DNA from 2 places in the Lysobacter sp. H21R4 genome. Region 1 is predicted to be linked to the other one. Evidence: riboswitches for the same ligand, from Rfam matches in the RefSeq annotation. Region 1 holds a riboswitch; the other holds the start of a gene.
What was found. Region 1 has a riboswitch for cobalamin ahead of INQ40_RS03285 (ribonucleoside-diphosphate reductase subunit alpha). Riboswitches for the same ligand answer to the same signal wherever they lie in the genome.

Region 1 (15,211 bases):
CGATCAGCGCGTGATCGCCCGATACCCGCAATCGCGCCGCGCCTATGGCGAGGCGATGTTGAAGACCCAGCTGGCCGGTCAGCCGCTGCCGCTGGGATGCCACTGGGGCTACAGCCATCCACTCAAGGAGAGAATCGAGATGCTCAAGCAACCCGTTGTTGGACTGCCGCGCTGGATCGCGGGCACCGTCGCGGTCACCGCGCTCACCCTGGCCATGGGCGTCGGCGCCTGGGCCGCGCAGCCGGGCGGTTCGCAGACCATTAGCGATATCCGTCCAGGCGGGAGGATGCCGCCACCACGCTATCCGGAGGGCGCGGCGGAGCAGGGGATCGGCGGCAAGGTGGTGCTGCTCCTCCAGCTGGACGCGCAAGGGAACGTCTCCGGCGTCGAGGTGGAAAGCTCGCAGCCGGCCGGCGTGTTTGATCAGGCAGCGATCGACGCCGCGCGCAACTGGACCCTCAACCCGCCGATGAAGGACGGCAAGCCGGTCGCGGGCAAGGTGCGGGTGCCGGTCTCGTTCGAGCCGGATCCGCCGGCACCGCCCGCACCCCCGGCCGCGCCAAAAGCTCCGCCGGCGCCCTCTGCTGGGCCGGGCGCAGCGCCAGCGCCTCCTGCACCCGCTGCGCCTCCCGCACCGCCTGCGCCACCTTCGCCTCCTGCCCCGCCTGCCGACCCGATCGGCTGACCGGCGCTACGCAGCTTCACCAGACTTCGGGGGAGCGTTGAGTGCCGACTACAACCCGTCGGCAGGCGGTTCCAGCTGCAATGGGGTGCACAGATGACGGCGACCGCCGGCACCTGCCGGGGGCAGGCGGCCGCCGCGGATGTTTACCTGCAGCGAGGGATACAGCAGCTTGGGCGCGGCGAGGCCGGCATCGCGCTCGGAGCGGACCTTGCGGAACGCCTCCATCGAGGTGTCTGCTGAAAGCAACCGGTTGTCGCGGCGCGACTCCTCCACGGTGACGCTGGCACGTCGCTCGCGTCCTTCCGGCGGGTAGTCGTGGCACAGCCACAGGACGGTGTCTCCCGGCAGCGCGTGCAGGCGGGTGATGGACGCGTACAGCTGATCGATGCTGCCGCCGGGAAAATCGCAGCGCGCGGTGCCCAGGTCGGGTGCAAACAGCGTATCGCCGACGAACACGTTGTCGCCGATGCGATAGCTCAGGCTGTCGGCGGTGTGTCCGGGCGTCGCCATCACCTCGATCGACAGCGCGCCGGCGCTGAACAATTCGCCGTCGGAGAGCAACCGATCGAACGCGTCCGCCAGCGCCGGGTCGGCGCGATCCATCGCGAACACGGACGCGAAGTGATCCTGCACCGAGGCGATGCCGCTGCCGATGGCGACGGGCACGTCCAGCCGCGCGCGCAGGAATGCGGCAGAACTCAGGTGGTCCGCGTGGGCATGGGTCTCGAGGATGAAATGCACGCGCAGATCGTTGGCGGCAATGAACTCGAGCACTTCGCGCGCCGAATCGGTCCGGATCCGGCCCGAACGTTGGTCGTAGTCGAGCACCGGGTCAATCACCACCGCATCGCGGCCCTCATGGACGACGTAGATCCAGGTGCCGATCGACTCGTGGAAAAACGGTTCCACCTGTGGCTTGGAAGTCATCGGCTCTCTCCGTTTGGGGCGGCGTCCACGGCGCAGAAGATCCCGTGCAGGGTGTTGATGATCTGTCGGGCGGGGCCGTCGCTGAGCGAGTAATAGATGGTTTGCGCGTCACGACGGGTGTGCACCAGCCCGTCCGCGCGCAGAAGCGCGAGGTGTTGCGACAACGCCGACTGGCTCAGGTCGAGCTGGTTGTTGAGCTCGCTGACCGATTGCTCGCCGGCAACCAGCATGCACAGCAGCATCAGGCGGTTCTCGTTGCCGAGGGCCTTCAACAGCCGCACCGCGTCGCCTGCGTGGCTGCGCATCGCTTCCGGATCGATCGCGGCCATGGACTCGGTAGCCTCGGGCATTCGTGCCGCGCGCATCGACTGCTGACTCAACGCGTCGTCACCGGCAGGCCGGCGTCGGTCCATCCGGTGATGCCCCCGCTGATCGAGCGCACGTCGGTGAAACCCATGCGCTGCAGGCTCACTGCCGACAACGCGGCGCGGCCGCCGCTCCGGCAATACACCACGATCGGGCAGGACTTGGAGGACAGCGCCGGGTCGCTGACAGTGGCGACGGCGGGGTGGGCGTCGACCTGGAATTCGAGCACTCCGCGCGGAATGTTGATGGCGTCCTCGATGTGGCCGGTCTGGTATTCGGCCGTTTCACGGACGTCGATCAGCACCGCACTGCCCTGATGGGCGGCCAGATCGCCTGGTGCGACTTCACGGATCTGCTTGCGGGCTTCTTCCACGAGCTGGTTGGCGGTCAGGTGCATGGCAGTTTTCCACGGGGCGGGAGCGCCACCATATCACTTGACTCTAATATAAGTAAAGACTAATGTATTGCGGCACCGTGCTCACGCCGGTGGTGATTCCATTGCTCTACAGCACCTGCTGCCTTGGCAGCGGCGAAAGGAGGACCACGCATGATTTCTTCAACCACCGACAATGCACCCGGGCCGGTGCTGGTCGTTTGCCCCCATTGCCATTCACCCAACCGGGTGCCGGACGCTCGACTGGCCGAGGCGCCGTCGTGTGGTCGCTGCCAGAAGCCGCTGTTTGACGGCAAGCCGGTGAGTCTGGGAGTGGATCATTTCACCGCACACATCAGTCGCGGCGGCCTTCCCGTGCTGGTCGATTTCTGGGCGCCGTGGTGCGGCCCCTGCAAGGTGATGGCGCCGCAGTTCGAGCTCGCCGCCGCCGAGCTGGAGCCGCACGTGCGCCTGGCCAAGGTCGATACCCAGAGTGAGCCCACCCTGGCCCAGCAGTACGCCATCCGCAGCATTCCCACCCTGGCCCTGTTCAAGGGCGGCCGGGAGCTTGCGCGGCAGGCCGGGGCGATGTCGGCGGCGGACATCGTGCGTTGGACGCGGCAGCACCTGCCGGCGTGAAGCGCGTCGCGCAGACGGGACAGATGGCGGCGATGGGGCCATCATCGACCGATGTTCACGAGGACGAATTGAAATGAACCAGCCGTTTTGCAATGCCGTGGCGTTCCGGTCCGTCACCATCGCCGTGCTGACGGCTCTTGCGATGAGCGCCTGCGGTTACGGCGATCGTGCCGAAGCGACGGACGCTGCGGTACCGGTCCAGGCGTCCGCGAATACGGGCGACACCACCGCGGATCCGAACGACGCGGTTTCCACGGACGCGACACCCGAGGCGCCGTCTCTGCAGGCGGCGATTTCCGGCCTGCGCCAGCCGCGTCCCGGCCTCTACACCGCAGGCCAACCCGAGAACACGGCGTGGCAGGCAGCCGCCGAGGACGGCGTCACCACGGTGATCAACCTGCGGCCGGCGGCCGAGATGGGTGAACGCGACGAGGCGACCGAAGTCGCCGCCGCCGGGATGGCCTATCACCAGCTTCCGGTCGCCGGCGCCAGCGACATCAGCATGGCCAACGCCATCGAACTGCGGCGCCTGATCGACGAGGCGCCCGGTCCGGTGCTGGTCCACTGTGCGTCAGGCAACCGGGTCGGGGCGTTGCTGGCGCTGGGTGAGCTGGAGAGCGGTGTCGACGCGGAGCAGGCCGTAGCCTTTGGTCGCAGCGCCGGACTGGCCAGCCTGGAGCCGCGCGTGCGCGAAGTGATCGAAACTACCCGCGCGGAAACCTGCGAGCCCGACGCCAACTGCTGACTCGTCTGGCCTAGTCCGCCTGCGGAGCCTCGCCCAGCGGTCCCACCGGTGGCGCGGGATCAAAGATAGCGTTGAGCACGACGGCCACGCGCGCGCCACCCAGGCGCAGTTGCGTCTCGGCCACGGGCAGCCAGGACCGCACGTAGTCGTCACTGATCTTGCGGTCCTTGGGATAGAACCCCGGTTTGACGACGATCGCGCAGGACTGCTCGGCCCAGGTCGCGGCGCGCAGGGCGAGCGGACCGGTCGCCGGTAGCGCGGTCGGCGAAGCCACGGGCATCGCGCGCAGCCGCTCGAGATACTGGACGTCATCGAGCCGGTTCGTGCCCAGCAGGCCGCTGTCCCACAGCTGGTGCAGGTTGCTGCCCTTGCCGTCGAGATTGACCTGGTAGGTGTTGCCGCCCTTGTCTTCGGCGTGGCCGGCGTGCAGTGGCTGGTGGATGTCGCCGACGAAGTGCACCAGGAACTTCAGCGCCTGCGTCCGGGTGGCCGCCGGCAGGCTCACGTCCGCCAGCAGCGCGGCCTGCGCCGGGATCGCTGCGACCACGCAATTGCCCTCGGGGCAGTCGCGCGGCGCCTCATAGACACACTGGTCGCCGCCGATGTTGACGTAATGCCAGGCCGAGCTGCGCCGTCCCAGGTCCGGGTCGGACGCGCGCAGGCGGTCTGCCCAGTTGGCGATGCCGGGCAGGGTGGGTTCGGGCTCGCCGAGCAGCAGCGGCGTGATCCCGGCCTGCGCCTGCGGGGTGAGTTGTTCCCAGGCCAGCTCGGCGACCAGGCGATGGCCCTGCGGGCCCCAGGCGGCGGCCACCGCGGGAATAAGAAGGGCGAAGGCGAGGATGCCGTAGCGGATCGTGCGGAAAGCGATGCATGGATTCATGGGCGACAGGATAGCTGCAGCGCAGCAAAAAGGCCTCGCCGCGCGACAACGGCCCGCATGCGCAGGAATTCTCCGACTCGCCTGCGCAATTGCCGCGCGCGCCGCTGCCGGCCGGGTCCGGCGCGGATGGGCTAAAATAGGGGGCTTTATTCCCTCATGTGCCCGTCAGGAGCCCTGCAATGGCGATCAAGGTTGGTATCAACGGTTTTGGCCGTATCGGACGCAACGTCCTGCGTTCGGCGATTGAGAATTTCGGCGACGACATCGAAGTGGTCGCGATCAACGACCTGCTGGAGCCGGATTACCTGGCCTACATGCTGCAGTACGACTCCGTGCACGGCCGCTTCAAGGGCGACGTCAAGGTCGACGGCGACAACATCATCGTCAACGGCAAGCAGATCCGCCTGACACAGGAGCGCGATCCGGCCAACCTGAAGTGGGGCGAGGTCGACGTGGACGTGGTGATCGAGTCCACCGGCCTGTTCCTGACCAAGGGAAGCGCGCAGAAGCACATCGACGCGGGCGCAAAGAAGGTCATACTGTCGGCGCCGTCCAAGGACGACACCCCGATGTTCGTCTTCGGCGTCAACGACAAGACCTACAAGGGCGAGGCGATCGTTTCCAACGCCTCGTGCACCACCAACTGCCTGGCGCCTGTAGCCAAGGTGCTCAACGACAAGTGGGGCATCAAGCGCGGCCTGATGACCACCGTGCATGCGGCGACCGCGAGCCAGAAGGTCGTCGACGGCCCGTCCAACAAGGACTGGCGCGGCGGCCGCGGCATCCTGGAGAACATCATCCCGTCCTCCACGGGTGCGGCCAAGGCGGTCGGCGTGGTGATTCCCGAGCTCAACAAGAAGCTGACCGGCATGAGCTTCCGCGTGCCGACCTCGGACGTCTCCGTGGTCGACCTCACCGTCGAGCTGGAGAAGGGCGCGAGCTACGAGGAGATCTGCGCGGAGATGAAGTCGCAGTCCGAAGGCGCGCTGAAGGGCATCCTGGGCTACACCACCGACATGGTCGTGGCGACCGATTTCCGGGGCGATACCCGCACCTCGATCTTCGATGCCGGCGCCGGCATCGCGATGGACGACACCTTCGTCAAGCTGGTCGCCTGGTACGACAACGAGTGGGGCTACTCGAACAAGTGTCTGGAGATGGTCAAGGTGGTGGCGAAGTAATCCGCGCCATAGCCGTCTGCGTCGAAAAAGCCGGGCATCGCGCCCGGCTTTTTCATGCCTGCGAAAAGCTGGGCGCAGACACCTGTACTGAAAGTCCGGCGCGATGGGGCGGGATGCAGCGGCTTTTGCCGACTACCACTCGCGCTTCAGCAGCGGGAGCTTGTCGGGGACGCCATCCCACTTCTCGGCATCCTCCAGCGGCTCTTTCTTGCGGTCGATCACCGGCCACAGCGGTGCCAGCTCGGCGTTGATGGCCAGGAAGTGCTCCTGCCCGAGCGGCACGTCGTCCTCCGGATAGATCGCGCCGACCGGGCATTCGTCGACGCACAGGGTGCAGTCGATGCATTCCTCCGGATCGATGACCAGGAAGTTGGGTCCCTCGTGGAAGCAGTCGACCGGGCACACCTCGACACAGTCGGTGTGCTTGCAGTTGATGCAGTTTTCAGTGACGACGTGGGTCATGCGGATTCCAATCGTATTGCCTGCGGCAGCGCCATTGTCTCGCGGATCCAACTTCGCTGCCCCTGACCTGGATCAAGGCGCCGGAGCGCGGCGGTGCGGACAATGGCCGCCATCACCCCACCACATGGAGTCAGTACCGATGATCCGCAAGCTTTCCGCTGTTGCCCTGTTCGCCGTGGCCGGCGCGTTCGCCCTGCCGGCGACGGCCGCCGAATGCGCTGCCACGGTCGACAGCACCGATGCGATGCAGTTCACCACCAAGAGCCTGACGGTGCCCGCGTCGTGCAAGGAGTTCAAGGTCACCCTGAAGCACGTGGGCAAGCTGCCCAAGGCCGCAATGGGCCACAACTTCGTGCTCAGCAAGCCCGCCGACGTCAATGCCATCAACGCCGACGGCATGAAGGCCGGCGCCGACGCCGACTACGTCAAGGCCGGCGATACCCGCGTGATCGCGGCCAGCAAGCTGATCGGCGGCGGCGAATCGACCACCGTCACCATCCCGGTGGCCAAGCTGAAGGCGGGAGAGGATTACACCTACTTCTGCTCCTTCCCGGGCCACGCCGCGCTGATGAAGGGCACCTTGACTCTGGCCAAGTAAGCCACCATCTGTAACAAGGGCGGCCCTGGCGGTCGCCCTTTTTCGTTTCAGGGTCCAGCTACCGCTCATGTCACGCGAAACCACCCAACTTACCGAGCAGCAACTGGCCGACCTGGTCGATCGGTTCTACGACAGGATCCAGGTGCATCCCACGCTGGGGCCGGTGTTCAACGCCGCCGTCGACGATTGGCCGGCCCATAAGCAACTGCTGACCTCGTTCTGGTCCTCCGTCGCGCTGGGCACGCGCAGCTACCGCGGCAATCCGATGGCGCAGCACCGCGGCCACGCCATCCACGCCGGCCATTTCGACGAGTGGCTGGCGCTGTGGCGCGAAACCGCGGATGAAGTCCTCGACGCCGAACACGCCGCGCTGGTCCACGAGTACGCCAAACGCATCGGCCGCAGCCTGAAGTACGGTCTGGGCCTGCAGGAAGGCGTGCGATCGCTGGAGCTGCCGATCGTCGGCGCTTGAGCGGTTCCGGCGATGGCTGGCTTCGCCGGGATGCAAGCAGCGTTGCGCGCTGTGATCACGCGTCCCGGCAGCTGGATGCATCAGCCCCGCTCGTGGGCGGCAGCAGTGCCGGCACGGGCGTCGGTTGGCCGTCGTCGTTCAGGGCGACCATCGTGAAGCGTCCCCGGGTTGCCAGCAGCGCCTCGCCCGAGTGCAGGTCCTCGCTGTGCATTTCCACCTCGACCTGCAGTGACGTGCGGCCGGTTGCCACGATCCGCGCGACCAGTTGCACCAGCGCCCCCTGGTTGACCGCGGTATGAAAGTCGACCTGCTCCGAGCGTGCGGTCACCACCGTGCAGCGGGCGTATCGGGACGCGGCGATGAACGCGGCCTTGTCCATCCACGCCAACGCCTGCCCGCCAAACAGGGTGCCGAGGTGATTGGTGTGATCGGGGAAGACGATCTCGGTCATCCGCGCTTCGGTCGCGGGCATCGTCCCGTCAGTCATCGCGTTCAAAATGCGGCGTCAAAGGCGACTTCGCCTTCCACGCCGACCTGGTAGGCCGACACGCGACGCTCGAAGAAGTTGGTCACTTCCTGCACGTCCTGCAGGTCCATGAAACCGAACGGATTGCTCGCGCCGAAATGCCGCGGCATGCCCAGCTGGCCCAGGCGCTGGTCGGCGCAGTATTCCAGGTACTGGCGCATGTCCTTCAGCGAAAGCCCGGCCACGCCGCCCGACAGGGTGTCGCAGGCGAACTGCATCTCGCAGTCCACCGCCTCGGTGAGCATCTGCACCACCTCGTCCTGCAGGGCCTCATCGAACAGGTCGGGCTCCTCCTTGCGGACGGTGCGGATGACCTCGAAGGCGAACGCCATATGGCAGCTCTCGTCGCGGAACACCCAGTTGGTGCCCGAGGCCAGGCCGTGCAGCAGTCCGCGCGAGCGCAGGTAGTAGACGTAGGCGAAGGCGCCGAAGAAGAACAGGCCCTCGATGCAGGCGGCGAAGCAGATCAGGTTGAGCAGGAACTGGCGCCGCTGCGCACGCGTCTCGATGCGCTTGAGGTCCTGGATGGAGTCGATCCACTTGAAGCAGAACTCGGCCTTGGCGCGGATGGACGGAATGTTTTCCACCGCCGCAAACGCCTGCGTGCGGGCCTTGTCATCAGGCAGGTAGGTGTCCAGCAGGGTGAGGTAGAACTGCACGTGCAGCGCCTCCTCATACAGCTGGCGTGAGAGGTACATGCGCGCTTCGGGCGCGTTGATGTGCTGGTAGAGGTTGAGCACCAGGTTGTTGGCGACGATCGAATCGCCGGTCGCGAAGAACGCGACCAGGCGCTCGACCAGATGGCGCTCGGCCGGTCCGAGCTTGCCGCGTAGGTCGTTGACGTCCAGCGAGAAGTCGACTTCCTCCACCGTCCAGGTGTTGCGGATCGCGTCGCGGTACATCGCGTAGAACTGCGGGTAGCGCATCGGGCGCAGGGTGAGGTCGAAACCGGGGTCGAGCAGGTGTTGGCTGGTCATGCGAATTCCTTGCAGATGCGGGGGTTGCGGCGGAGCCTACTGGCAGGACTCGCAGCTCTCGGGGTTTTCCAATGAGCAGGCGATCGCGTCGGCGTCGGGCGTCGGTGCGGCGGCGGGCGCCGGGGCGCTGACGGTGGACTTGGCGATCCGGGTCGCCGGCCGCGAGCGCAGGTAGTAGGTCGTCTTCAGGCCCTGCTTCCACGCGTACATGTACATCGACGCCAGCTGGCCGATGTTCGGGCTCTCGATGAACAGGTTCAGCGACTGGCTCTGGTCGATGAATGCGCCGCGGTCGGCTGCCATGTCGATCAGCGAGCGCATCGGCAGCTCCCAGGCGGTGCGGTAGACCTGGCGCAGCGTGTCCGGGATCGCCGTGATGCCCTGGATCGAGCCGTCGGCCATCTTCACCGCGTCGCGCAGCTCCGCCGTCCAAAGGCCCAGCGTCTTGAGCTCCTCGACGAGGTATTTGTTGATCACCAGGAAGTCGCCCGACAGCGTTTCGCGCTTGAACAGGTTGGACACCTGCGGCTCGATGCATTCGTAGCAGCCGGCGATCGAGGCGATCGTCGCCGTCGGTGCGATGGCGATCAGCAATGAGTTGCGCAGGCCGTGCTCGCGAATGCGCGCGCGCAGCTCGTCCCAGCGGGCCGGGTCGGTCGGGGTGACGCCCCAGGCGTCGAACTGCAGCTCGCCGACCGACGCGCGGGTGTCGGCGAAGGACGGGTGCGGCGTCTGCTCCACGGCCAGTTCGCAGGAGGCGGACAGGGCGTGGAAATAGATCTCCTCGGCAATGCGCTGCGACAGCGCGCGGGCCGACTCGGAATCAAACGGCAGGCGCAGCTTGAAGAACACGTCCTGCAGGCCCATCGCCCCCAGACCGACCGGGCGCCACTTCAGGTTCGCGTGGCGGGCGGTGTCGATGGGGTAGAAGTTCAGGTCGATCACGCGATCAAGCTGACGCACCGCCAGTCGCACGGTTTCGGCGAGCTTGTCGAAGTCGAACCGGGCCAGGTCGCCGGCGCTGCCGTCCTGCACGTGGTGGGCAAGGTTGATCGAGCCCAGGTTGCAGACCGCCGTCTCGTCCTGCGAAGTGACCTCCAGGATCTCGGTGCACAGGTTGGACAGATGCACCACGTTGCCCTCGCGCAGCGTCTGGTTGCAGGCGCGGTTGGACTTGTCCTTGAAGTTCATCCAGCCGTTGCCGGTCTGGGCCAGCGTGCGGATCATGCGGGTGTACAGGTCGCGTGCCTTGACCTGTCGCGTCGCCAGCCCGGCCGCTTCGGCGGCGCGGTAGGCCTGATCGAAGGCCTCGCCGAACAGGTCGGTCAGCTGGGTGCCGTGGCGCGCCAGCACGGCCGGATCGAACAGCGACCACATTGCGTCGGCCTCGACCCGGCGCATGAACTCGTCGGGGATCCAGTTGGCCAGGTTGAGGTTGTGCGTGCGCCTGGCATCCTCGCCGGTGTTGTCGCGCAGCTCCAGGAACTCCTCCACGTCGGCGTGCCAAGGCTCCAGGTAAACGCACGCCGCGCCCTTGCGCTTGCCGCCCTGGTTGACCGCCGCCACCGAGGCGTCCAGCGTTTTCAGCCACGGCACGATGCCGTTGCTCAGGCCGTTGGTGGAGCGGATCAGCGAGCCGCGGGAGCGCACCCGGCTGTACGACAGGCCGATCCCGCCGCTGAACTTGCTCAGCTTGGCCACGTCCATGTAGCGCCGGTAGATCGCCTCCAGCGAATCCTCCGGCGAGTCCAGCAGGAAGCAGCTGGAGAGCTGCTCGTGGGTGGTGCCGGCGTTGAACAGGGTCGGCGAGCTGGGGATGTAATCCAGCTGGGCCATGCGACGGTACAGCGCCAGCGCGTCGGCAACGTCCTCACTCAGGGCGCAGGCGATGCGCAGGAAGAACTGCTGCGGCGTCTCGATCACCGTGCGCGCAGTGGGGTGGCGCAGCAGGTAGCGGTCGTAGACGGTACGCATGCCGAAATAGTCGAACCGCGCGTTGAGGCCGTTGTCGATCGCGTCGTTGAGCTTGCGCGCGTTGGCCTGCACGAAGTCCATCAGGCGCTGGTTGATCAGGCCCAGGTCGAAGCCGCGCTGGACCGACTGCGAGAACGCGTTGATGTCGATCGCCGCGACCTCCTTCTCGATCACGCCGGCGAGCAGGCGCGCGGCGAGGCGGCCGTACTCGGGCTCCTCGGCGGTGAGCAGGGCAGCGGTGCGGATCGACAGTTCGTCCAGCTCCGACGTGGTCGCGCCGTCGTACAGCCCGGAGATGGTGCGGGTGGCCACGCGCATCGGGTCGACCGCGTAGAGATCCTGGCTGCAGCGCGCAACCGCGCGCACGATCTTGTTGAGATCGACGGGCTCGCGGCCGCCGTTGCGCTTGGTCACGTGCATGCTCATCGCGGTGGCGGGCGGGGTGAGCGAGAAGCCCGGTGAGGCGTCCGGCTGGGCGGCGGTGGGCTCCACGTCGGCGTTGGAATCGGCGGGTGCGGTGGCGAGGTCTGGCTGGGTCATCGAACAGCTCCGGTGCAGGGCGCACGGTCGTCGCCCTTCCCTCGAAGGTCGACGCGCGGAAGCAGTCCACGACACCGGCGCCGCGGACAGGCGGCGTCGGACGGCGCGGCCATGCCCCCGCGGGCATCGGGTTTTCGTGAGGAGATCGCGGTGTCGTGCGGCGTCGGTCCGACGCGCGCCCACCCGCCGCGTGGACGTGTGGCGACACCGGCCGTCTTCCCCCGAAGACTCGCAGGCCGGTCACCGCGCGGTGTGCTTCGCGCGGCTGTCGGCAGGTCTTCGGGCTCTGGACGCGGATGGCCGGGACCGGCTTTCCACCTACTGGTCGTCGCTTCCCAGGGCAGGGCGCCCCAGTGCAATGACGATGTTCGTTTCCAATTACCGCTGCGGGGCAGCGCCGGACTCCCACCGGCTTCCCGTTTTAAGCCAACCGCGAGGTCGGCACCGACGGGCACAACATAGTGGGGGCGACCGGATCCGTCAACACGACATGTGGGGTTTGCACGCGGATCATTCGATCTGCGCACGCTTCCAATCCCCGCCCCGGCCCGCGACAATGCCGTCCTTCGCCAGCCGGCCATCGCGCCAGGAGTCTTCCGTGTCCATCCTCCGTATGTCCGACCTCGACCTTGCCGGCAAGCGCGTGCTGATCCGCGAGGATCTCAACGTGCCGATCGATGACAACGGTGCGATCACCTCCGACCAGCGCATCACCGCCGCCTTGCCCACTCTGCGCCTGGCACTGGAGAAGGGCGCGGCCGTGATGGTGATGTCCCATCGCGGGCGCCCGACCGAGGGCCAGTGGAGCGAGGCCGATTCGCTGGCGCCGGTGGCGGCGCGGCTGTCGCAGTTGCTGGGCATCGAGGTGCCGCTGGTCAAGGACTGGCTGGACGGCGTCGAGGTCGCCCCCGGCCAGCTGGTGCTGCTGGAAAACTGTCGCATGAATGTCGGCGAGAAGGCAGACGACGAGGCGCTCGCCAAGCGCTATGCCGCGCTGTGCGATGTGTTCGTGATGGACGCGTTCGGTACCGCCCATCGCGCGCAGGCATCCACCCATGGCGTGATCCGCCAGGCCAAGGTCGCCGCCGGTGGCCCACTGCTGATGGCCGAGCTGGACGCGCTGGGCAAGGCCCTGCACGAACCCGCGCGGCCGCTGCTGGCCATCGTCGCCGGATCCAAGGTCAGCACCAAGCTGGAGCTGCTGTCCTCGCTGGTGGGCAAGGTCGACCAGCTGATCGTCGGCGGCGGCATCGCCAATACCTTCATCGCCGCGATGGGCCACGGAGTGGGGAAGTCGCTGGTGGAGATGGACCTGCTGGACACCGCCCGCCAGATCATCCAGGACGCCAAGGCGCGCGGCGCGGACATTCCGCTGCCCAGCGACGTCGTGGTTGCACCGGCCTTTGCGGCCGACGCCCCGGCCACGGTGAAGCCGGTGGACGCGGTCGGCGCCGACGACATGATCCTCGACATCGGGCCGGACACCGCCGCGCGCTACGCGGCGATGATCGCCAAAGCCGGCACCGTGGTCTGGAACGGCCCGGTGGGCGTGTTCGAGTTCGAGGCCTTCAGCCGGGGCACGCAGACGCTGGCCGAGGCGATTGCCGGCAGTGCCGCGTTCTCCATCGCCGGGGGCGGCGACACCCTGGCCGCGGTCGACAAGTACGGCATCGCCGACCGGGTCGATTACATCTCCACCGGCGGAGGCGCGTTCCTGGAATTCCTGGAAGGCAAGGCGTTGCCGGCCGTCAGCGCCCTGCAGGCGCGCCGCTGACGCGACCACCGCCGCGCCGCTGGAGCGCTTTCCAATCGTGCTAGCGTTCCTGGCTTGACCACGCAGGAAATCGACTCCATGGCCGCGCTGCTGCGACGTACGAAGATCCTCGCCACCCTCGGCCCCGCCACCGACGTGCCCGGCGTGCTGGACTCGCTCATCGCCGCGGGCGTGGACGTGGTCCGGCTGAACTTCTCCCACGGCGATCCCGATTCCCACCACGCGCGCGCCGACGCGGTGCGGGGCGCCGGGCAGCGCCTGGGGCGGGAAGTCGGCATCCTGGTCGACCTGCCCGGCCCGAAAATCCGCATCGGCCATTTTGCCCAGGGCAAGGTCCAGCTGATTGCCGGCGAGCGGTTCGACCTGGTCGCCCGCGAGGACGCCGCGCCGGGATCCAACCAGGAAGTGGGCGTGAGCTACCTTGGCCTGCCGGGCGATGTCGCCCCCGGCGACGTGCTGCTGCTGGACGACGGCATGATGCAGTTGCGGGTGACTTTGGTCGACGGCCAGCGCATCGCCACCCAGGTGCTCAACGACGGCGAGCTCTCGGACCGTAAAGGGCTGAACAAGCAGGGCGGGGGACTGTCACTGGGCGCGCTCACCGAGCACGACGCGGAGCTGATCAAGATCGCCGCGCAGATGGACGCGGACTTCATCGCGGTCTCGTTCTGCCGCACCGCCGAGGACATGCACCAGGCCCGTCGGCTCGCCCGCGCCGCCGGCAGCGATGCCTACCTGGTGGCCAAGATCGAGCGCGCCGAAGCCATCGAGAACCTGGGCGACATCATCGATGCCAGCGACGTGGTGATGGTGGCCCGCGGCGACCTGGGCGTGGAGATCGGCGACGCCGAGCTGCCCGGGCTGCAGAAGAAGATCATTCGCGAGTCGCTGGCCCGGCACCGGGTCGTGATCACCGCGACCCAGATGCTGCAGTCGATGGTGGAAAGTCCCATCCCGACCCGCGCCGAGGTGCTGGATGTCGCCAACGCCGTGATCGACGGTACCGATGCGGTGATGCTCTCGGCAGAGTCCGCGGCGGGCCGCTATCCCGTGCGTGCGGTCGAGGCGCTGGCGCGGATCTGCCTGGGCGCCGAGCGCCAGTTCGACCACGACACCGACTTCGAGGCCGCGCCGCGCAACCTGCAGCGCGCCGACCAGGCCATCGCGATGGCGGCGATGTTCGTCTCCGAGCACATCGGGGTGCGCGCGATCGTCGCGATCACCGAGTCCGGCGGCACCGCGGGGTTCCTGTCCCGGTTCCGCTCACCGGTGCCGATCTTCGGCCTGTCGCGGCACCCGGGCACCCGCCGCAAGATGGCCCTGATGCGCGGAGTGATCCCGATGGAATTCGACAGCCGCGGCATGGACACCCGCGACGCCGTCCGCAACGGCGTGCACCGGCTGTTCGACGCGGACCAGCTGGCCGTCGGCGAGCGGGTCATCTTCACCAGCGGCGACCACATGGAACATGAGGGCGCGACCAACACCTTGCGTCTGGTGCTGGTGGGCGATGCCGGCAGTTCCGAGGGACTGGGCGAGCTGTAGGAGGCACCTAAGCCACTGTTTCGCAATGGCCTTTGCAGGCGGGCGTGGCCTATACTAACTCGCTAACCCCGCCACTTCTGCAGGAATTCCATGAGCATCGAACAGCTTGCCGACATCGCCCAGGCAATGGTCGCCCCGGGCAAGGGCATCATCGCGATTGACGAGTCCACCGGCACCATCCAGAAGCGTTTTGACGGCGTCGGTGTCGAGTGCACCGAGGAAAACCGCCGCGCCTACCGCGAGATGCTGCTGACCACCCCGAACCTGGGCCAGCACATCTCCGGCGCGATCCTGTTCGACGAGACCCTGCGCCAGTCCACCAGGGACGGCGTGCCGTTCGCCAAGGTGATGATGGACAACGGCATCATCCCCGGCATCAAGGTCGACAAGGGCACCCACGCCCTGGCCGGCTTCCCGGGCGAGGTGGTGACCGAGGGGCTGGACGGCCTGCGCGCCCGGCTGGAGGAGTACTACAAGCTGGGTGCCCGCTTCGCCAAGTGGCGCGCGGTGATCAACATCAGCGACGACATCCCGTCGGGTACCTGCA
Region 2 (15,211 bases), 1.1 Mb from region 1:
CCGCCGGTCATCATCGCCTGGCGAACGCCGCGCTTCTCGCGCAACAGCGTCTCGGCATCCAGGCGCGTCATCTGCCCGTTGGGTTCCTGCCCCGGCGTGTAGCCGGTCATCTCCGCCGGGTCGAGTTGCGGATAGAACAGCACCGCGCTCTTGCCCGGGATGGGGTCGCCCGACAGCACGTGCAGGACGGTCAGCGTCGTCATGCTGGCGCCGATGCCCAGCGCGATCGCCAGCACCATCAGCGCGGTCAGGACCTTGTTGCGCCGGAAGCTGCGCAGGGCGAGGTCGAAGTAGTAGCCGAACATGGCGGTGCTCCGGGTTTGTATGGCGGCGGAAATGGGCGCCGACGAGCGGCGTGGGCGTGTCAGGGCGCGGCGGCGGTGGCCGGTTCATCGTGCGGACGCAGCAGCGGTGCCCCGGCCGCCAGGTCGGTGGCCATGCCATCGACGATGTGGACGTTGCGCTGCGCGCGCGCGGCCAGCTCCGGATCGTGGGTGACCATCACCACGGTCGTGCCGGCGGCGTTGATCTCCTCGATCAGCTCCAGCACGCTGCGCGCCATCTGCGAGTCGAGGTTGCCGGTGGGCTCATCGGCCAGCAGCAGGCGCGGGCTGCCGGCGAGCGCGCGCGCGATGGCGGCGCGCTGCTGCTGGCCACCGGACAACTCGGCGGGAAAGTGCTTCATGCGCGATCCGAGGCCGACCTTCTCCAGCGCCTCCTCGATGCGCTGCTTGCGCTCGGCCGCCGGCATCCTCCGGTAGCGCAGCGGTACATCGACGTTGTCGAACAGGTTGAGGTCGGGAATCAGGTTGAAGCTCTGGAAGATGAAGCCGATCTTGCGGTTGCGCAGCCGGGAACGGGCGTCATCGGACAGCGTGCTCACGTCTTCGCCGTCCAGCCTGTAGACGCCGCCGGTAAACGGCTCCAGCAGGCCGGCGATATTGAGGAAGGTGGTCTTGCCCGATCCGGACGGGCCGGTAACGGCGACGAACTCGCCTTCGCGCACATGCAGGTCGAGTGCGCGAAGGGCGTGCGTCTCGACCAGTTCGGTGCGGTAGACCTTGGTGACCTGGCGCATGTCGAGCATGGGGTTGTTCCTTGTGGTTGGTGAAGGGCGGTGTGGGATGGGGCTCAATTGACCCGAACCCGTTCGGCATCGCCGAACTGGTCGGCGCCGGAGACCACCACGCGGTCGCCGACGCCCAGGCCGTCGACGATCTCCACCTCGCCCAGGCTGCTGGCCCCGATGCGGATCGGCCGGCGGACTGCGACGTTGCCGTCCATGACGTAGGCGACGCTGCCGTTGCCCTGTTCCACGAACGGGCCGCGCTCGACCATCAGCACGTTTTCGCGGGTATCCAGCACGACGCGCGCGCGCATGCGCTGGTTCTGCCGCAAGCCAGCCGGTTGCCGGTCGGCAAAGCGCAGGCGCGCGGTGACCTCGCCGTTCACGACCTCGGGCGACACCGCCGAGACCGTCGCCGCGAGCGGTTGACCTCCGCTGCCGCTGAGCTGGGCCGACATGCCGATGGCCAGGTCGCGCGCGAAGCTCTCCGGCACCTTGATTTCCACCTCGAAGCGGGACAGGTCGACCACGCCCAGCACCGGCGCATTTGCCGCGACGTTGGCGCGCTGGTCCACCAGCACCTGGCCGACCTGGCCGTCGAACGGCGCGCGCAGGGTCAGCAGGTCCACCTGCCGCTGCAGTTCGCTCACCACCGCGCGCTGGCGATCGGCCAGCAATTGCTTGTTGCGGCTGTCGAGCGTGGCGCCCTGGCCCTGCAGGGAAAACTCGCGACGGGCGTGGCCGAGGCCGAGCTCGCTCTTTTTCAGCGCGTCCTCCGCGCGGGCGACGTCGATCTGCGAGACCGCGCCGCCTTCAAATCCCCTCCGGTAGCGCTGCAGATCGCGCTCCGCCGCCTGGCGGTCGACGCCGGCCTGGTCCAGAGCGCGACGTGCAGCCGAGCGTGCGACCTGCGCATCCAGCGTCGCGCGTCCGGCTTCGGCTTCCGCACTGGCCAGGGTCGCCTGCTCCTGGGCCAGGTTGCTGAGCAGTTCGGGACTGTCGATCACCGCCAGCGGCTGGCCCTTTTTCACCACGTCGCCGGCGACCACGTTGAGGGTGACCGTGCCACCGGCGATGGCATACAGGGTCGGGCTGTTGGCCGCGATCACCCGGCCGTCGGCGGAAATGTCACGGACCAGATCGCCGCGGGTGACCGTCGCCACGCGCAGCCGGTCCCCGGCAAACGAGCGGCTGCCGGCGCTCCAGTCGGCCACCAGCCAGCCGCCCAGCAGCAGGACGCCGAGCGCGATGGCGCCAGCCAGCAACCAGCGACGGCGCTGGCGCACTTTTACTGATGGCGCGGCGATGGATTGGTCCTGGCCGGAGGTGTCGCGGATGCTCATCGGGGTCCTGTGCTGATCAATTTGCGCACGAAGAACACAGCAATAACCGTGCCAAAGCGCAAGCCATTGATTTACATAAGGTCCTGTCGCTGCTCGAGCGTCCGCCGGTCGGTTCCGGGTGTCCGTCCGGACGCTGCGACCAGGCGGCAGGCGAAACCGGTTGACCTTCCCGGCTAAACTGTGGGGCTACCTGCAGGAGTCCGAGTCATGTGTGGAATCGTTGGTGCGATCGCCGATCGCGATGTGGTCCCGGTCCTGATCGAGGGACTGAAGCGGCTGGAGTACCGCGGCTACGATTCCGCCGGCATCGCGGTGATCAACGATCAGCAGGTGCAGCGCGTGCGGCGCACCGGCCGGGTCTCCGAGATGGAGGCCGCGGCATTGGCACAGGGCCTGCAGGCCCGGCTCGGCATCGGCCACACGCGCTGGGCCACCCACGGCGGCGTGACCGAGGCCAATGCCCATCCGCATGTGAGCGAGGGCGTGGCGCTGGTCCACAACGGCATCATCGAGAACCACGACCAGCAGCGCGAGAAGCTGATGGCCATGGGTTACGAGTTCGAGTCACAGACCGACACCGAGGTCATCGCCCACCTGATCCACTCGTTCCTGACCCACGGCGCAGACCTGCTGACCGCCGTGCAGGCCGCGGTGCGCGAGTTGCACGGCGCCTATGCGCTGGCCGTGGTCAGCCGCAAGGAGCCGGGCAAACTGATTGCCGCGCGCATGGGCTGCCCGTTGCTGATCGGCGTCGGCGAGGGCGAGAACTTCATCGCCAGCGACGTGTCCGCGATCCTGCAGGCGACCCGCAACGTCATCTTCCTGGAAGAGGGCGACACCGCCGAGATCACCCGCGACAGCGTGAACGTGTTTGGCGCGGACAACCAGCCGGTCGAACGCGCGATGCACCAGTCCGACGTCTCGCTGGCCTCGCTGGAGCTCGGCCCTTACAGCCACTTCATGCAGAAGGAGATCCACGAGCAGCCCCGTGCGGTCGCCGACACCATCGAGGGCGTGATCGATGCCGGCGAGTTCTCCGCCGAGCTGTTCGGGCCCGATGCGGCGGAGGTGCTGGAGGGCATCGAAGGCGTGCTGATCCTCGCCTGCGGTACCAGCTACTACGCCGGCATGACCGCGCGCTACTGGATCGAAGGCATCGCCGGGCTGCCCTGCTCGGTGGAGATCGCCAGCGAGTACCGCTACCGCGATGCCGTGGCCAATCCGAAGACGCTGGTGGTGACGCTGTCGCAGTCGGGCGAGACCCTGGACACGATGGAGGCGCTGAAATACGCCAAGTCGCTGGGCCAGGAGCGCACTCTGTCGATCTGCAACGTGCCCGAGAGCGCGATCCCGCGCGCCAGCCGGCTGGTCTACTACACCCGCGCCGGGGCCGAGATCGGGGTGGCCTCGACCAAGGCCTTCACGACCCAGCTGGTGGCGCTGTTCACCCTGACCGCGACCCTGGCCAAGCTGCAGGGCCGCCTGGACGAGGCCGGCGAGGCGGACTACATCGACGCGTTGCGCCGGTTGCCTGGCAGCGTCCAGCACGCGCTCAACCTGGAGCCGCAGATTACCGCCTGGTCGGAGCACTTCGCGCCCAAGGAGCACGCGCTGTTCCTCGGCCGCGGCGTGCACTACCCGATCGCGCTGGAGGGCGCGCTCAAGCTCAAGGAAATCTCCTACATCCACGCCGAGGCCTACCCGGCGGGCGAGCTCAAGCACGGCCCACTGGCGCTGGTCACCGACGAGATGCCGGTGGTGGTGATCGCGCCCAACGACAGCCTGCTGGAGAAGGTCAAATCCAACATGCAGGAAGTGCGCGCGCGCGGTGGCCAGCTGTTCGTGTTCACCGATGCCGACAGCAACTTCCATCCCAGCGAGGGCGTGCATGTGATCCGCGCCGCGCGCCACGTCGGCGTGCTGAGCCCGATCATCCACACCATTCCGGTCCAGCTGCTGGCCTACCACGTGGCCCTGGTGCGCGGCACCGACGTCGACAAGCCGCGCAACCTGGCCAAGAGCGTCACGGTCGAATAGCACCGCTTAAAAGTGCTATTCAATGGGTAAAAGCGCGTGCTAGTCTGCGCGCTCGAAGGGGAGTAGCTCCCACACGCTGTACCCGTCAATACGAGCCCCGGCTCCGGCGCAGCGGCATGGCCACCACGGCATGTGAGCAAGACCTTCGCGAGTCACTGCAAGACGCCTGACGGCTTTTGCAGTGGCGACCGACCAGACGCTGGCATTCCGCCAGCCGGTCGGCAACGCGAAGGAATAATCCGATGGAACTGCTCGCCAATCCCGAAGTGTGGGTCGCGCTCGCCACCCTCACCGCCCTGGAACTCGTCCTGGGCATCGACAACATCATCTTCATCTCGATCCTGGCCGGCCGCTTGCCGGTGCAGCAACGCGATCGCGCGCGCAAGCTGGGAATCCTGCTGGCCGCGGTGACCCGGCTGGGGCTGCTGTTCACCATCGCCTGGATCATCGGCCTGACCGCGCCACTGTTCACCGTATTCGGCCACGCGTTTTCCTGGCGCGACCTGATCCTGATCGGCGGCGGCTTTTTCCTGATCGCCAAGGCTACCCACGAGATCCATCAGAGGGTGGACGGTGCACCTGTCCACGTCACCGCGGCGGCGGCGGCGACGGCAACCTTCGGCGGCGTGCTGGCGCAGATCATGGTGCTGGACATCGTGTTCTCGCTGGACTCGATCATCACCGCGGTCGGCATGGTCGAGCAGCGCTGGGTAATGGTGACCGCGATCGTGATTTCCATCGTCTTCATGCTGGCCTTTGCGCGGCCGATCAGCGAGTTCGTCGAGCGCCATCCGACGGTCAAGGTGCTCGCGCTGAGCTTCCTGCTGATGATCGGTCTGGTCCTGATCGCCGACGGCTTCGGGCTGCACATCCCGAAGGGCTACGTCTATGTGGCGATGGCGTTCTCGGTGTTCGTCGAGCTGGTCAACCTGTGGATCCGGCGGCGGGAGCGGGCGGCGGAGGCGACGGGAGGCGAGCCCGCGTAGTTCCAACAGGTGCGCTACCCTGATCCCACGATGATGCGCATGCCCTTTCATTCACGCCGTTCCGGACGAACGCTGCGCCTGCTGGTCTGGCTGGTGTTCGCGCTGGGCGTGGTTGTCCAGCCGGTGATGGCGGCAGCGGGGGAACTGCACGAGCTGGCGCACGACCCTTCTGGCAGCCATACGCATGCCCCGCACGGTGTCATCGCGGATCCCGTGGCCGCTCCCGAAGGCGCATCCGGGACGCGGGAGAATCCATCCCTGCACCTGCTTCTGGATCTGGCCCATTGCTGCGGAGGCGCGGTGGCCGTGCTGCCGATGTCGAGGGTCGTCGTGATGGCCCCGGCCGAGGCTCAAGACCTGGCCCTGGGAACGGCCGCAATGCTGCTCACAACGCGACTGTCCTCGCCGTTAAAGCCTCCGATCGTCGGGTGACTGTGCAGCCGGCCGCGCGCCGGCAGTCCGCAATCCCGCATCATCCGGAGCTTTCCCATGCGTTTTTCTTCCGCGGCCCTGGCCGTGCTTGCTGGCGTGTCTGCGGTGGCGATTCCCGCACGCGCGGCCGAGCTGTTGACCCTCCAGGACGCGTTCACCCGCGTCGCCTCCAGCCATCCGGCGCTGCGCCTGTTCGGCAACCGGGCCGACGTGCTTGCGGCCGAACGGGACATCGCCTCCCAGCGTCCGCCAATGCAGTTGGCAGTGGACGTGGAGAACGTCCTGGGTACCGGCGAACAGAACGGCGTGGAGCAGGCCGAACTCACCGTCAGCCTGGCCTCGGTGCTGGAGCGCGGTCGCAAGCTGGACGCCCGCCGCACGCTGGTGCAGAGCCGGATCGACGCGCTGGCGATCGAGCGCGAGACGCAGCGTCTGGACCTGCTGGCCGATGTCGCCCGACGCTACGCGCTGGCCGTTGCAGCCCGGCGCGAGGACGCGATCGCAACGGAGGACGTGGCACAGCGCAAGCGCGCAGTCAGTGAGGCGCGCAGGCGATGGCAGGCCGGCGCCTCGCCCGAATCGGTGGTGTTCTCCGCCCAGGCCGCGCTGGCGCGGGCGGAGATGAGCCAGGCGCGCGCGCAGGCACAGGCCGCTGCCCGGCGGCAACACCTGGCAGCCCTGTGGGGCGAGCGCGCACCGGAGTTCACACTGGGCAGTGCCGATGAATCCACCCTGCCGGCGCTGGCCGGGTTTGCGCAACTGGAACAGTGGTTGGAGCGCACGCCGGAGATTGCGAGGTTTGCCGATGAACTGCGCATCGGCGAGGCGCGATTGCGGCTGGCCCGCGCAGAAGCCAGAGCGGACATCGACTGGCAGGTCGGTATACGCCACTTCCGCGACAGCAACGATGCGGCACTGATCGCCAGCGCGTCGATGCCCCTGGGCGCCAGCCGCCGGGCGCAGCCGGCCATCCACGCCGCCCGCGCTGGCCTCGCCGGACTGGAGATAGAGCGTGAGAGTGCCGCTCTTGCCTTGTACTCGACCCTGGCCGAGGCACACGGCCGTTACGAGGTGGCGCGGATCGAGGCTGCGCGCCTGCACGACGAAGTGCGGCCACGCCTGGCGCAGGCCGAGCAGGCGACCGCGCACGCTTACCGGGCCGGCGCGGCGAGCTATCTGGAGTGGGCCGCGGTCCAGGCGGAGTACATCGCCGCGCGCGAGGAGGAGGTCGACGCGGTGCTGCGGGGCGAGCTCGCCCTGATTGAGATCCAGCGATTGACCGGACAGCCGCTGCTTGCCGTGTCGGGTTCACCGACCCTGGGGGCGCAACAATGAAGCCATACGCACTGTTGCCGATGCTGCTGGTGATGCTGGCATTGGCTGGCTGCAGCCGCGGACCTGATGGCCGTGGACCGGGCGGGAACGACGTTGCCGACCACGCCCACGAGTCGGCCGACACGCACCCGCCAGCACCCGGTGACGCGCACGGCGCTGGTCAGGAGGACATCAGGCAGACCACCATTCCCGCAGCGACCGCGGCCGCATCGGGCATTCGGGTAGAGCCTGTCGGCGCGGGCGTGATCGCCGACGAGCACGAGGTGCGCGGGCTGGTGCGCCCGATCGATGGCCGGGTGGCGATGGTTGTCGCGCGCTTTCCCGGCGCGATCCGGTCGCTGTGCGGCGAAGTCGGCGACGCCGTACGCGCCGGGCAGGTGCTGGCGACGGTGGACAGCAATCTCAGCTTGAGCACCTACAGCGTGCGCACGCCCATCGGCGGAGTGATCACCGCGCGCAATGCCTCGCTGGGCGGCGTGGCCGGCGAGGGCGCTGCGCTGTTTGAAGTCGCCGATCTGTCGCAGCTGTGGGTCGACCTGCACATCTTCGGCGCCGATGCGGGCCACATCGGACCGGGCGTGCCGGTGTCGGTCACCCGCATCAGCGACGCCCTGACGGTGCAGACCACGCTGGAGCGGGTCCTGCCCGGCATGGTGAGCGCCAGCCAGAGCGCGGTGGCACGGGCGACGCTGGACAACGACGACGGCCTCTGGCGGCCGGGCGCCGCGGTCAAGGCGCGGATCACGGTTGACCGGCAACCGGTGAAGCAGATGGTGCCCTTGGCCGCGCTGCAGACGATGGAAGGAGAAGAGGTCGTCTTCGTCCAGACAGGCGAGGTCTACCGCGCGCGCGAGGTTGAGACCGGCGTGCGTGACGCCCGCAACGTGGAGATCCTGTCCGGCCTGGAAGAGGGCGATCTGGTCGTGGTCGGGGAAAGCTACCTGATCAAGGCGGACATCGAGAAATCCGGTGCGGCACATGACCACTGAGCCCGGCCTGGGCAAAAGCGGGGGCGTGCTCGCGGCAACCGTCCGCTTCGCGATCCGCCATCGCTGGCTGATGATGGTGGCCACGTTGGCGTTGATCGGTTTGGGAATATGGAGCTTTTCCCGCCTCTCGATTGACGCCACCCCGGACATCACCAACGTGCAGGTGCAGATCAACACCCATGCGCCGGGCTACTCGCCGCTGGAGTCCGAACAGCGGATCACCTACCCCATCGAGACCGCGCTGGCGGGATTGCCGGGCCTGGACTACACCCGGTCCCTGTCCCGCTATGGACTGTCGCAGGTCACCGTGGTGTTCGAGGACGGCACCGACGTGTATTTCGCACGCGAGCAGGTCGCGCAACGCCTGCAGCAGATCCGCGGCCAGGTTCCGGCCGGGCTGGAGCCGCAGATGGGACCCATGTCGACCGGTCTGGGCGAGGTCTTCATGTACACCGTCGGCGCGGCGCCGGAGGCACGCAAACCCGACGGCAGCCGCTGGACAGCGACCGACCTGCGCACCCTGCAGGACTGGGTAATCCGTCCGCAGATGCTCGCTACGGCCGGCGCCACCGAGGTGAACACGCTGGGCGGATTCGAACGGCAGATCCACATCACCCCGGACCCCTCCCGGCTGGTCGCGCTGGGGTTTACCTTGCAGGACATCGTCGAGGCGGTCGCGGTCAACAACCAGAACATCGGCGCCGGCTATATCGAGCGCAACGGCCAGCAGTACCTGGTGCGGGTGCCGGGTCAGCTGGGTGAAGCCGGCACCGACCTGCTGGACGAGATCGGCAGCATCGTGCTGGACCGGCGCGAAGGGATGTCCATCCGGGTTGGCGACGTCGCCGATGTGGGCGAAGGGCCCGAGCTGCGCACCGGGGCAGCCACGCAAGGCGGCGAAGAGGTCGTACTGGGGATCGTGGCGATGCTGGTCGGGGCCAACAGCCGCGATGTCGCCCGCGAAGCGGCCGAGCAATTGGAGGTCGCCAATCGCAGCCTGCCGGAAGGGGTGGAGGCGCGCGCAGTGTATGACCGCACCGCGCTGGTCGGCCGCACCATGCAGACCATCTCCAGGAACCTGCTGGAAGGCGCTTTGCTGGTAGTCGTGGTGCTGCTGCTTCTGCTGGGGAATTTCCGCGCGGCGCTGATCACCGCGGCCGTCATTCCCCTGGCGATGCTGCTGACCATCACCGGCATGGTCCGCGGCGGGGTGTCGGGCAACCTGATGAGTCTGGGCGCGCTGGACTTCGGGCTGATCGTGGACGGCGCGGTGATCATCATCGAGAACTGCCTGCGGCGCTTCGGCCAGATGCAGCAGAAGCTTGGGCGGATGATGACGGCTGATGAGCGCAACGAATTGACGGCCACGGCGACGGTCGAGGTGATCCGGCCCAGCCTGTTCGGGCTGTTCATCATCGCCGCCGTCTACCTGCCGATCTTTGCGCTCACCGGCATCGAGGGCAAGATGTTCCACCCGATGGCGATCACGGTGGTGCTGGCCATCACCGGCGCGATGGTGTTGGCGCTGACCTTCGTCCCGGCGGCGATCGCGATCTTTCTCGGCGGCCGGGTCAAGGAGCGGGAGAGTCGGGTCATCGCGTGGTGCAAGGCACGTTATGCCCCGGCGCTGGCGTGGTCGTTGCGACGCCGCGGACCGGTGCTCGGCGGGGCCCTGGTGCTGGTGCTGGTGAGCGGCTGGGGTGCCACCCGCCTGGGCGGTGAGTTCATCCCCAGCCTGGACGAGGGGGATATCGCCATGCACGCCCTGCGCATCCCCGGCACCGGGATCGAGCAGGCGGTGAAGATGCAGCTCGCGTTGGAGCGGCGGCTGATGCAGGTGCCGGAAATCGAGCGCGTGTTCAGCAAGATTGGTACCGCCGAGGTGGCCAATGACCCGATGCCGCCCAACGTCGCCGACACCTTCTTGATGATGAAGCCGCGCGCGGCTTGGCCCGATCCGCGCAAGTCCAAGCAGGCACTGATCGAGGAAATCCGTACCGCCGCCGAGGAGGTGCCCGGGAACAATTACGAGTTCACCCAGCCCATCGAGATGCGCTTCAACGAGTTGATCTCCGGCGTGCGCGCGGACGTCGCGGTCAAGGTGTTCGGCGATGATCTGGACACCTTGGCGCGGGTCGCCGCGCAGATCGAGGCGGTGGCGGGCCAGGTCTCCGGCGCGGCCGATGTCCAGGTGGAGCAGGTCGCCGGCCTGCCGATGTTGAGTGTAGAGCCCGATCGCGAGGCGTTGGCCCGCTTCGGCCTCAATCCCGGGATCGTGCAGCAGACGGTGGCGACCGCGGTGGGCGGGCAAGTCGCCAGCCAGCTGTATGAGGGCGACCGACGCTTCGATATCGTCGTCCGCCTGCCCGAGTCGCTGCGCGTGGATCCGGCTGCGTTGCAGGACCTGCCTATTCCGCTCGGCGGACCCGCCGCGGCAGTTGCCGGCGATGCCTGGAGCCGCTCACCGCAGACCATACCGCTGCGCGAGGTGGCGACGATCCGGACCGTGACCGGGCCCAACCAGGTCAATCGGGAGAATGGCAAGCGCCGCGTGGTGGTGACGGCCAACGTCGGCGATCGCGACCTGGGCGGGTTTGTCAGCGACCTGCAGGAGCAGGTCCAACAGCGGGTGGCAGTGCCTGATGGCTACTGGATCACCTACGGCGGAACGTTTGAGCAGCTCACATCCGCCAGCCGACGTCTCGCTGTCGTGGTGCCGCTGACCCTGCTGCTGATTTTCGGATTGCTGTTCATGGCGTTCGGCTCGCTGCGCGACGCGGCCATCGTCTTCAGCGGTGTTCCGCTGGCGCTGACCGGTGGGGTTCTGGCGCTGGCGCTGCGCGGCATCCCCCTGTCGATTACCGCCGGGGTCGGCTTTATTGCGCTGTCGGGCGTGGCGGTGCTCAACGGCCTGGTCATGATTGCCTTCATCCGCAGTCTGCGCGAGTCGGGATCGTCGCTGGACGCGGCGATTGTCGACGGCGCCATGGGCCGGCTGCGCCCGGTGTTGATGACCGCGCTGGTGGCGTCCCTGGGTTTTGTGCCGATGGCCTTCAACGTGGGTACCGGCGCGGAGGTGCAACGACCGTTGGCGACGGTGGTGATCGGGGGAATCGTCTCCTCGACCCTGCTTACCCTGCTGGTGCTGCCGGTGCTGTATCGGTGGTGGCACGGCGGAGCGGAGGCGCTGCCTTCGGTCCGGCCCTGAGCCAGTGGCGCTGGCCGGGCAGCTTGCGCCTCCTGCGTGCCCGAGCGCGGAAGCCGGCACGCTTGTGCAAAAAAGGAAACCGGCGGGATGTGCCGCCGGTTCCGGTGTTGCATCAGAGTCGGCGCCGCAGCGCCTGCGCACTTACTGGCGCGGGGTCCAGCGAAGGGTCAGGTGCCATTCGCGACCGGCCTGGTTGTAGTAGGCGGCGGTGCGGTAATCGCGGTCGAACGCGTTGGCCAGCTTCGCCTGCACGCTCAGCGCGTCGGTGAGCGCGTACTCGGCGCGCAGGTCGAGGGTGGCATAGCCCGGCAGCGACACGGTGTTGGCGACGTCGTCGTAGCGCGAGCCTTCGGCAATCCCGGTCAGGCCGAAGCGGAAGTCGCCGAACGCGCGGTCCAGCGAGGCCCGTGCGCTCTTGCCGGCGCGGCGTGGCAGCTCGTTGCCATCCTGGAAGCCGCCGCTGCGGTTCTCGGTATCAACGACGCTGAAGCTGGCATCCATCGTCCACTCGGCGACCTCGCCGCGGACGCCCAGCTCGGCGCCACGCATGCGCGCGCGGTCGACGTTGCCGGGCAGACCGATGGCGCCGTCGAAGGCGATCAGGTTGTCGACCTTGGTGTGGAACGCATCCAGGTCCACGTTCCAGCCGTGCCCGCTCCAGCCCAGGCCGATCTCGGCCGTCTCGGACTCCTCGGGCACCAGGTCGGGGTTGCCGAAGTAGGGGTAGTAGAGATCTAGGAAGTTGGGCGCCTTGAACGCGGTGCCCCAGCCGGCCTTGATGCGCCAGCCGCCGGCGATGTCCATTCCCCAGCCCAGGCCGCCGGTGGTGTGGCCGCCGAACTGGTCATTGTCATCGCGGCGCACGCTGGCCTCCAGGCGATGTGCGCCCAGGCGGGACTGGACCTGGGCGAAGGCGGCGCGGTTGGAGCGCGAATCGACCTCGTAGGCGGTGTCGCCGGAGACCTGGTCACGCGACCAGTCCGCGCCCAGCGTGAGCACGTGGGCGGGGGCGAGGGTCAGGTCGGCCTGCAGCGTCGCGCTGTCGCGATCGGTGCTGAAGCCCCCCATGAAGGCCTCGTCCTTGTACTGGTCGGAGGAGTCCACGTTGCGGCCGGCGGTCAGGCTCACTTTCGCGCGCTCGCTGGCCTGCCACGACAGGCTGCCGCCGACCACCTGCTGCACGGTCTCGGCGTAGTTGGTGTAGTCGCCGTCGTACTCGTTCTCCCCTTCGCTGCGCATGGCGTGCAGTTGCAGCTGCCAGGCGTCATTGAAGTCGTAGCCGCCGCGCAGCGAGATCGCATTCTGGATGTAGCCATCCTTGTCAGGCTCGGGCGCCGCAAGGCCGCAGCCACCGAACGGGCTGGGCGCGGGGTCGCAGGCATTGAAGCCCTCGGTGCGCTGGAAGGCATAGTCCGCGCCGAACCAGCTGCGCTGCGTCCGCCCGCCAAAGCCGGTGCCGAACTCGTGGGCGCCATTGCTGCCGCCGCCCACGTGCATGCGCGGGGCGAAGCCGGCGTCGCCGTCGCGGCGGGTGAAGATCTGGATGACGCCGCCGATCGCGTCCGCGCCGTACAGGCTGGAACGCGGCCCGCGCACGATCTCGATGCGCTCGATCAGCTCGACCGGCAGGTTCTGCCATGCCGCAAGTCCCGAAGTCGAGGAGCCGATGCGCACGCCATCCACCAGCACCACGGTGTGGTCGGAATCGGCGCCGCGCAGGAACAGGCTGGTCAGCTTGCCGGCGCCGCCCTGGTTGGAGATCGAGATGCCCGCGCGGCCGCGCAGCAGGTCGGTCACGGATCGGGCCTGGCTGCGCTCGATGGCGTCGCGGTCGATCACCTCCACCGGCGCCAGGACATCGGCGACCGGGTTGACGGTGCGGGTGGCGGTGACGATGACCTGGTCCAGGTCGGTGGCCTGCGCCAGCGGCGCGGGCGTGGGCGCCGCGTTGGCGGCGGGGGCGAAGGCGGCTACGGCCAAGCCGGCCGCAATGGCTGCGGCAAGCGCGGTGGGGGTGGATCGCATGGGTGGTTCTCCTTGCGCATGCCCCTCCGTCCCCGGGGTGGCGATGCGTTGCATTGCGGGAGTCGCAACGCGGGAACCGGGCAGCAGGCGGGCGCAGGGCGCAATCTCGCCGCCGCCATGCCCTCCGCATCGCAACCAGTCGACTTCGTGGCCGGTCTCCGGACTTGCGGGGTGTCAGAACCACGACACCAACCACGGCGCCTTCCCATGCCGGAGCACAGTGGCGGTGAGCCGTGACGGGACCTGCCAATGTGGCCGATCCCCTCGCTTACCGTTGCGGGGGCAGTGCCGGCATGGCCGCTTTGGCGACGTCACCGGCTTCCCGTTTCAACCCGTTGGCATGAAGCCGTCAGGTCACCTCGAAGCGGGCGCATTGTACGCCATCGCGCAGCCGCTCAGTCGGGATCGTGATCGTCGGGGCGCGGGGCGACGGTGTCGGCGGTCAGCACCGTGGTGGTGACCGGACCGGCGGGCGGCGCATGGCGCGGCGGCGGCAGCTCGTCGATCGCGGCCTCCGCGGCGGCGACCAGTTCGCTGCGCCGTGCCAGCGGCACGTCCTGCCAGTGGCACTCCTGCAGCGCCCCTTCCAGCGCATACAGCAGGTTGAGCGTGGGCCGGAAACCCGCGCGCTTGACCCGCATGAAGGCCTCGACCGGGCCGGTCGCCACCAGCTCCTCGCGGCTGCGCAGGCCGACCTGATGCAGCCACGCAGCGGACTTGGGCCCGATGTTGCGCAGCTTGTCCTTCAAGCCAGCGAGTCCACGAAAACGGCGGCGAGCGTCTCCAGCCCGTGCTGGTCATCGGCGTCGAAGCGGTTGAGCTGTGGACTGTCGATATCGAACACGCCGATCAACTCGCCACCGGCGACCAGCGGCACGACAACCTCCGAGCGCGACGCGGAATCGCAGGCGATATGGCCGGGGAAGGCGTCGACGTCCGCAACGCGCTGGGTCTGCCGGGTACTGGCCGCGGCACCGCACACGCCCTTGTCCAGCGGAATGCGGACGCATGCCGGCTGGCCCTGGAACGGCCCGACCACGAGCTCGTTCCCGTCATAGAAATAGAACCCGACCCAGTTCAGCGCGGGCAGCGCGTGATAGACCAGCGCGGACAGATTGGCGGCGTTGGCAATACGGTCGCGTTCGCCGGCGAGCAGCGAGCGCGCCTGGGACGCCAGCTCGGCGTATTGCTCCGGCTTGCTGCCGGAAAGCGTGGTGGCTGTAAACATGGCAACCAGTCTAGCTGACAATAAAAAACCCGGAGGCTTGCGCTTCCGGGTTCGTTCTTACCGCCGGGGCGGGAAGCGGGCCAGTCTTACTTGGCCTTGGAGGCCTTGCCGGCGCCCTTGGCGAACGACTGGCTCTTCTCGTTGACCGCATTGGCGACCTGCTCGGCGCTGGACTGGGCGGTCTGCGCGGCCGAGGCAAGCTGCGACTTGGTGATGTCGGCGATCTGCTCGTTGGTCTTGCTGCTGTGCTCCATCACCTTCTGGCTGACGGCAACGCCGCGCTCGAGGTTCTCGCGCGCCACCTGCACGCCCTTGGGCCAGATGTTCTTGATGCCGTCGGCGTCGCGCACTTCGGCCGCTTCGCCCAGGAAGGCGAACGTGGCGTTGGCGCGGTCCTGGATGGCGGCCAGCTGCAGGGCGAAGATCGACTCGGTGCTTTCGATCGCCAGGCGGTTGACCTGGGCGGCGGCATCGGCGAACTCGCGGGTAGCGGCGGCAAACTGCTCGTTGAATTGGCTGTACATGACGGACTCTCCTGTGATTCTCGACAAGAGGTTTGTCG

Region 2: linked by a shared signal. The riboswitch ahead of btuB (TonB-dependent vitamin B12 receptor) and the one ahead of INQ40_RS03285 (ribonucleoside-diphosphate reductase subunit alpha) in region 1 are both predicted to bind cobalamin.

The regions. Positions count from the first base shown of each region.
Region 1 covers NZ_CP063772.1:719,305-734,515, forward strand. Annotated here, with positions in the region: gene INQ40_RS03220 (TonB family protein) at 1-685, shown strand, start outside; gene INQ40_RS03225 (MBL fold metallo-hydrolase) at 734-1,612, opposite strand; gene INQ40_RS03230 (metalloregulator ArsR/SmtB family transcription factor) at 1,609-1,941, opposite strand; gene INQ40_RS03235 (rhodanese-like domain-containing protein) at 1,989-2,375, opposite strand; gene trxC (thioredoxin TrxC) at 2,526-2,990, shown strand; gene INQ40_RS03245 (sulfur transferase domain-containing protein) at 3,064-3,735, shown strand; gene INQ40_RS03250 (S1/P1 nuclease) at 3,746-4,615, opposite strand; gene gap (type I glyceraldehyde-3-phosphate dehydrogenase) at 4,795-5,796, shown strand; gene fdxA (ferredoxin FdxA) at 5,929-6,258, opposite strand; gene azu (azurin) at 6,401-6,856, shown strand; gene INQ40_RS03270 (group III truncated hemoglobin) at 6,924-7,328, shown strand; gene INQ40_RS03275 (acyl-CoA thioesterase) at 7,384-7,815, opposite strand; gene INQ40_RS03280 (ribonucleotide-diphosphate reductase subunit beta) at 7,821-8,831, opposite strand; gene INQ40_RS03285 (ribonucleoside-diphosphate reductase subunit alpha) at 8,868-11,225, opposite strand; cobalamin riboswitch at 11,598-11,809, opposite strand; gene INQ40_RS03290 (phosphoglycerate kinase) at 11,944-13,119, shown strand; gene pyk (pyruvate kinase) at 13,198-14,664, shown strand; gene INQ40_RS03300 (class I fructose-bisphosphate aldolase) at 14,755-15,211, shown strand, end outside.
Region 2 covers NZ_CP063772.1:2,438,453-2,453,663, reverse strand. Annotated here, with positions in the region: gene INQ40_RS11190 (ABC transporter permease) at 1-305, opposite strand, end outside; gene INQ40_RS11185 (ABC transporter ATP-binding protein) at 365-1,087, opposite strand; gene INQ40_RS11180 (efflux RND transporter periplasmic adaptor subunit) at 1,132-2,409, opposite strand; gene glmS (glutamine--fructose-6-phosphate transaminase (isomerizing)) at 2,617-4,446, shown strand; gene INQ40_RS11170 (TerC family protein) at 4,689-5,432, shown strand; gene INQ40_RS11165 (hypothetical protein) at 5,463-5,864, shown strand; gene INQ40_RS11160 (TolC family protein) at 5,922-7,199, shown strand; gene INQ40_RS11155 (efflux RND transporter periplasmic adaptor subunit) at 7,196-8,188, shown strand; gene INQ40_RS11150 (CusA/CzcA family heavy metal efflux RND transporter) at 8,214-11,396, shown strand; gene btuB (TonB-dependent vitamin B12 receptor) at 11,538-13,421, opposite strand; cobalamin riboswitch at 13,553-13,798, opposite strand; gene INQ40_RS11140 (TfoX/Sxy family protein) at 13,817-14,170, opposite strand; gene INQ40_RS11135 (GAF domain-containing protein) at 14,167-14,649, opposite strand; gene INQ40_RS11130 (phasin family protein) at 14,736-15,173, opposite strand.